Regions from separate parts of the Enterovibrio sp. FF113 genome, predicted to be linked through region 1. Evidence: predicted binding sites of a transcription regulator. Region 1 holds the regulator's gene; the other holds the start of a gene.

Evidence for each region. The regulator MetJ, encoded in region 1, represses methionine synthesis genes. The targets are predictions, from matches to a motif close to TTAGACNTNTANANGTCTAA.
Region 2: the regulator MetJ is predicted to act here: its motif matches at 1,408-1,427, upstream of metK (methionine adenosyltransferase).

Annotation. Positions count from the first base shown of each region.
Region 1 covers NZ_JBGONO010000004.1:153,772-157,197, forward strand. Annotated here, with positions in the region: gene ACED36_RS04700 (malic enzyme-like NAD(P)-binding protein) at 155-1,405, shown strand; gene metJ (met regulon transcriptional regulator MetJ) at 1,570-1,887, opposite strand; gene ACED36_RS04710 (O-succinylhomoserine (thiol)-lyase) at 2,096-3,259, shown strand; gene ACED36_RS04715 (bifunctional aspartate kinase/homoserine dehydrogenase II) at 3,259-3,426, shown strand, end outside.
Region 2 covers NZ_JBGONO010000034.1:7,788-11,213, forward strand. Annotated here, with positions in the region: gene tkt (transketolase) at 1-1,134, opposite strand, end outside; gene metK (methionine adenosyltransferase) at 1,535-2,689, shown strand; gene ACED36_RS20505 (SprT family zinc-dependent metalloprotease) at 2,796-3,287, shown strand; gene ACED36_RS20510 (endonuclease) at 3,417-3,426, shown strand, end outside.

The DNA of each region.
Region 1 (3,426 bases):
TTTTGGCGTGAGAAATACTTGGCACTAAGGTGACAAGGTCATCTCGACATATAAAACGTATTCCGCACCTTGTTGTTCACCTTTACCTATGCTTGTGGGCTCGGTTGGCAACAAGATTAATCAGCCAATAACTAATAAAGTCAGGAAAACAGAAATGTCTGAAGACAAACGCCAACAGGCGCTGGATTATCATGCCTATCCAGTCCCTGGCAAAATCTCGGTAGAACTTACCAAACCAGCAGATACGGTTGAAGATCTTGCGTTGGCATACAGCCCTGGTGTGGCAGAGCCTGTTCGTGAAATCGCACAAGACGCTGATAATGTTTATAAATATACAGCGAAAGGCAACATGGTTGCGGTTATTTCAAACGGTACCGCTATTCTTGGTTTGGGCAACTTAGGCCCTCTAGCGTCTAAACCTGTGATGGAAGGCAAAGCGCTTCTGTTCAAACGTTTTGCAGGTCTTGATTCGATTGATATCGAAGTGAAGCACCGCACGATTGAAGAGTTCGTTGATACCGTTGCGAATATCGCGGATACCTTTGGTGGTATCAACCTAGAAGACATTAAAGCGCCAGATTGCTTCGAGATAGAAAAGCAACTGATTGAGCGTTGTAACGTCCCAGTATTCCATGATGATCAACACGGTACGGCCATCGTGACATCGGCGGGTATGCTGAATGCGTTGGAGCTTCAGGGTAAAGAGATCGGTGAAGCAGTTATTGTGTGCTTGGGGGCAGGTGCTGCTGCCGTTGCATGCATGGAGCTTCTGATTAAATGTGGGGCACAGCGTGAGAAAATCTACATGCTGGACCGCAAAGGCGTGATCCACACTCGCCGTGATGACATTAACGAATACAAACAATTGTTCGCCAACAACACAGATAAGCGCACGCTTGAAGATGTGATTGAAGGCGCGGATATTTTCCTTGGTGTATCAGGCCCTGATCTGTTACCGCCAGACGCGCTGAAACTGATGGCAGACAAGCCAATCGTGTTTGCGTGTTCAAACCCTGATCCAGAAATCAAACCTGAGCTTGCGCATGCAGTGCGTGACGATTTGATCATGGGAACGGGTCGTTCGGATTACCCGAACCAAGTGAATAACGTGCTGTGTTTCCCGTTCATTTTCCGCGGTGCGCTCGATGTGCGTGCAAGTCGAATTAATGACGAGATGAAACTGGCTGCCGTGGATGCAATCCGCACGCTGGCGAAAGAACCTGTGCCTGCGGCAGTATTGAAAGCGGCGGGTGTAGACAAGCTGAGCTTTAGCAAGGACTACATCATCCCTAAACCGATGGACCCGCGTTTGCTGCCTCGCGTAGCCAAAGCCGTTGCGGTCGCGGCACTAGAGTCAGGCGTCGCGCGCATCGAGATGCCTGAAAACTACATGTTAGATAAGTAACTGAAGTCGGCTAAATATCGGACAGGAAAATAAGGCGAGGTGAGGATAACGACATGGTAAGCGATCCTGCCGCGAGGTGAGAAAACGCTCTGTGCTTTTTCCTCAAAAAAAGCCATTAAAAAACCAGCCAAGCGGCTGGTTTTTTTGTCATTACGATGACGAAATTAATATTCTTCTTCGTTAAACTCGATACCAAGCTCTTTCATTATGCGCTTCACTTCTGCCGGAACGCTATCCGCTTTATCCTTGCGAATATCGTCATCTGTTGGCAGTGGTTGGCCGGTGTAAGCATGCAAAAAGGCTTCACACAACAGTTCGCTGTTGGTGGCGTGGCGTAAATTATTGACCTGGCGACGTGTACGTTCATCCGTCAGGATTTTAAGCACTTTCAGCGGGATAGAGACGGTGATCTTCTTTACTTGCTCTTTCTTTTTACCGTGCTCGGCGTAAGGGTTAATATATTCGCCATTCCACTCTGCCATCGTGCACCTTCTAAGCAGTTTCATTGATAAATCGCTGTCAACACCGGAAGCATTATGTCCAGGTTGAATGAATTTCGAATTTTAGCGATATTAACCGCTATATGTAAAGACATATAGACGTCTAGAGGTATTGACGTCTTACTATTGAGTGGTTAAGGTTAACCCTATCTGCTTGTATTATGATCGCATTTTGACAGGGAAAGACACCATGAGCGACAAGAAGTCAGCCACGATTGCCGTACGCACTGGCATCACCACAGATTCTCAGCATAATGCTGTGGTTCCTCCTATTTACCTATCCACCAACTATGAATTCCCTGAGTTTGGTACAGTCCCAACCTACGATTATGCCCGTGGTGGTAACCCAACCCGCAACCTGTTGGAAACGGCACTGGCCGAGCTTGAAAACGGCGCAGGCGCGGTGGTGACCAACTGCGGTATGTCCGCCATTAATTTGCTGCTGTCTCTGCTTGGCCCTGATGATTTGATTGTCGCACCTCATGATTGCTACGGCGGCACGTACCGTTTGTTCGATTCGCGCGCCAAAAAAGGGGCGTTTAAGATTGAGTTTGTTGACCAATCTAATGTTGAAGCGTTGGAAGCAGCATTGGCTAAACAGCCAAAGCTCGTCTGGATAGAAACGCCATCAAACCCGCTACTGCGTGTGGTTGATATCGCCGACATTTCCCAAAAAGCCCACGCGGTAGGTGCTTGGGTCGGAGTGGATAACACTTTCTTGTCTCCGGTATTGCAGCAGCCATTGAACCTTGGCGCTGATTTCGTGGTGCATTCCACGACCAAGTTTATCAACGGTCACTCAGACACCGTCGGTGGTGTGGTGGTTGCGAAAGAATCTGCACTCGCTGACGAGCTCAAGTGGTGGGGCAACTGCATTGGCGCAACAGGCAATGCCTTTGACAGCTACATGACATTACGCGGTCTTCGCACCTTGAGCGCGAGAATGCGTCAGCATGAAGAAAACAGTGCCGCGGTGTTGGCATTTTTGCTACAAGAGTCGCTGGTGGATGTGATTTATCATCCATCATTGCCCGATCATCCGGGACATGAGATTGCTAAGAAACAACAAAAAGGGTTCGGCGGTATGTTGAGCTTTGAGCTAAAAGGTGGCGAAAGTGAACTGAAACTGTTCCTGGGTTCATTGAAGTTATTCTCTTTGGCTGAGTCACTGGGCGGCGTAGAAAGCTTAGTCACCCACCCAGGTTCGATGACGCATCGTGCCATGTCTGATGAAGCGCAGGCAGAAGCAGGTATCGCAGCAACACTATTGCGTTTATCTATCGGTCTGGAGGATCATACGGATTTGGTCGCCGACCTAAAACAAGCATTCAATAAAGTGAGAGAGAGTCAGTAATGAGCGCGGTTGAAGTCGTATCCCCTCAGCAGTCGCCGTCCCGCCAGCTACATAAATTTGGCGGTAGCAGCCTTGCCGATCCAGACTGTTTTCGTCGCGTGGCGAGAATTCTGGCGCAATACAGTGATGCGACAGACATTATTGTCGTTTCAGCCGCAGGTAAAACC
Region 2 (3,426 bases), on a different contig from region 1:
GCCGCCCATAAATTCTGGTAGCATAGCACCAAACGCTTCTAGCGCGTTTTGAGACGCTTTACGTGATGCAATGTTCGCTGGGTTTGCTTGCAAATCAGCGATGATTTGGCTCGCTTTCGCTTCCCATTCTGCTGGCAGTTCGCCGTTTACGCGGCGTTTGAATTCAGCAGCAAGCTCTGGGTATGCCGCTTCATAAGCTGCAAGTCTTTCATTCCACGCAGACTCTTTCGCCGCGCCAGCTTCTTTGGCATCCCATGCGCCGTAAACGTCAGCAGGGATTTCAAACGGACCGTGCTCCCAACCCAGCTGTTTACGGGTCGCTGCGATTTCGTCAGCGCCTAGTGGTGCGCCGTGACAATCGTGGGTGCCAGCTTTATTTGGTGAACCAAAGCCAATCACGGTTTTCGTACAGATCAGGGTTGGACGACCTGTTTCTGCTTTTGCTGCTTCAATCGCCGCATTGATTGCATCGGCATCGTGACCATCAACAGCAGGAATAACGTGCCAGCCGTACGCTTCAAAACGCTGAGGCGTATTGTCAGTGAACCAGCCTTCAACATGACCATCGATAGAAATACCGTTGTCATCCCAGAACGCAACCAGCTTACCAAGACCTAGCGTACCCGCCAGTGAACATGCTTCATGAGAGATACCTTCCATCAAGCAACCGTCGCCCAAGAACACAAAGGTGTTGTGGTCAACGATGGCATGGCCGTCGCGATTGAATTGCGCTGCCAGTGATTTCTCTGCCATCGCCATACCAACAGCGTTGGTGATGCCTTGGCCTAGTGGGCCAGTGGTGGTTTCAATGCCCGGTGCATAACCGTATTCAGGGTGACCTGGGGTTTTTGAATGCAGTTGGCGGAAGTTTTTCAGATCATCAATCGACAGATCGTAACCCGTCAGGTGAAGCAGAGAGTAAATCAGCATTGAGCCGTGACCGTTAGACAAGATGAAACGGTCGCGATCAGCCCATTCAGGGTTTTGCGGGTTGTGGTTCATGTGGTCGCGCCACAGTACTTCGGCGATATCAGCCATGCCCATTGGGGCGCCCGGGTGACCAGAGTTGGCTTGTTGTACACCGTCCATGCTTAGTGCACGAATCGCGTTTGCTAAAACCTTGCGGGAAGACATGTCTGCTCCTGAGATCAATAGACGTTTTGTTTTATATGCAATCAGGCGTAATACTTTTATTCGTAGATGGCCAGATCGCAGAAGTCGGCGGGGTCGTATTGTCGCAAGACTCCCGTTCCTCTGCAAACGTTTTACATGGCTGATTTTATAGGAAACTGCGCCTATCTAGCGTGTTTGTGCCGCATCTATTTGTAATTACAGGATGACCAACGCAAACGTTTCCCTTTTAGGCGGACAAACCGTGGGGTTGATTTATCAATCTCGTGACGTAGAATAGACGTCCAGATGGAAAAGCATCTATACCTTTAAACGTATATTCGATATCAATTTTATACCAACGGCAGTCAGCACACGTTTAACACACTGCTGAAATTGGTATTTACTCATTAGGGAAAACGTTATGGCTAAGCACCTGTTCACTTCTGAATCTGTATCAGAAGGCCACCCAGACAAAATTGCAGATCAGATTTCTGATGCCGTTCTTGATGCAATTTTGGAGCAGGATCCAAAAGCACGTGTGGCGTGTGAAACCTACGTCAAAACTGGCATGGTGATGGTTGGCGGTGAAGTAACAACGTCAGCATGGGTTGATATCGAAGAAATCACACGTGAAACCGTGCGTGAGATTGGTTATGTACATTCTGACATGGGCTTTGATGCAGACTCTTGTGCTGTATTGAATACCATTGGTAAGCAATCGCCAGACATCAACCAAGGTGTTGATAAAGCAGATCCTAAAGATCAAGGCGCTGGCGACCAAGGCATCATGTTTGGTTACGCAACCAACGAAACCCCTATTCTTATGCCTGCACCAATTACCTATTCTCATCTGCTGGTCAAAAAGCAAGCGGAAGTGCGCAAGAGCGGCAAACTGGATTTCTTACGTCCAGACGCGAAATCACAAGTTACCTTCCAATATGACCAAGGTAAGATTGTTGGTATTGATGCGGTTGTTCTTTCGACTCAGCATTGCGATTCAGTCACAACTGAATACTTGCGCGAAGCGGTAATGGAAGAAATCATTAAACCGGTTTTACCGATTGAATGGTTGAACAAAGACACCAAATACTTCATCAACCCAACCGGTCGTTTTGTTATCGGTGGCCCAATGGGTGACTGTGGTTTGACGGGTCGTAAGATCATCGTCGATACCTACGGCGGCGCAGCGCGTCACGGCGGTGGTGCATTCTCTGGTAAAGATCCATCGAAGGTTGACCGCTCAGCAGCATACGCAGCACGTTATGTTGCTAAAAATATCGTTGCCGCTGGCATGGCTGATCGCTGTGAGATCCAACTGTCTTACGCTATCGGTGTCGCTGACCCAACATCTATCATGGTTGAAACGTTCGGCACAGAAAAAGTGTCTCAAGAGATCATCATCGAAGCGGTTCGCCAAAACTTCGACTTGCGCCCATATGGCCTGCAAGAGATGCTTGACCTGCTGCAACCTATCTACAAAAAGACAGCAGCATACGGTCACTTCGGTCGTGAAGAATTCCCATGGGAAAAAACGGACAAAGTGGCAGCATTACGCGATTTCGCGAACATCAAATAATCGCGACCACGCAGCACCACAGATTAACAAAATGGAAGCTTCGGCTTCCTTTTTTTCATGCCTCTCTTTACCCTAGCCGCTGTCACCACTTAACTTTGCCAAAGCGATGAACGAACTCCACTACCGTATTACCCGACGCGTAAGCGAATGCATTTATCAAGCAAGCCAGACCTTAAAGGCAGATTTTTCGGTGCCTGCGATCCGTTTTGATATTCGGGGAAAAACGGCGGGAATGGCGCTGCTTCAACGCTGGCAGCTTCGCTTCAATCCCGTATTACTGGCCGAAAACCCAGAAGCATTTATTAACGAAGTGGTTCCCCATGAAGTCAGTCATTTAATTGTCTTTGCGCGATTCGGACGTGTTCGCCCGCACGGCAAAGAGTGGCAAGCCGTTATGTCACAGGTCTTTGATGTTCAACCTAAAACCACGCATAGCTTTGACATCAAATCCGTGGAAGGCAAAACCTTTCCTTATCAATGCCAATGTGACGTCATCCCTTTATCTGTGCGCCGTCACAACAAGGTACAGCGCCAGCAAGTGCAGTACATGTGCCGTCGTTGTAAACAGCCCCTGATGTGGAAACCTTCAGCATCCTAACGCGAATGCGTTAATTGCCACTTTTTCCTCAATTAACAAGTTATTCAATTAACACTATTTTAGTGAGATTTAACTCGCATACATCTGCAATAATCAAAGTACTTAATTCCAAAAAGACTTTGTTTCATGATGAAAAAGT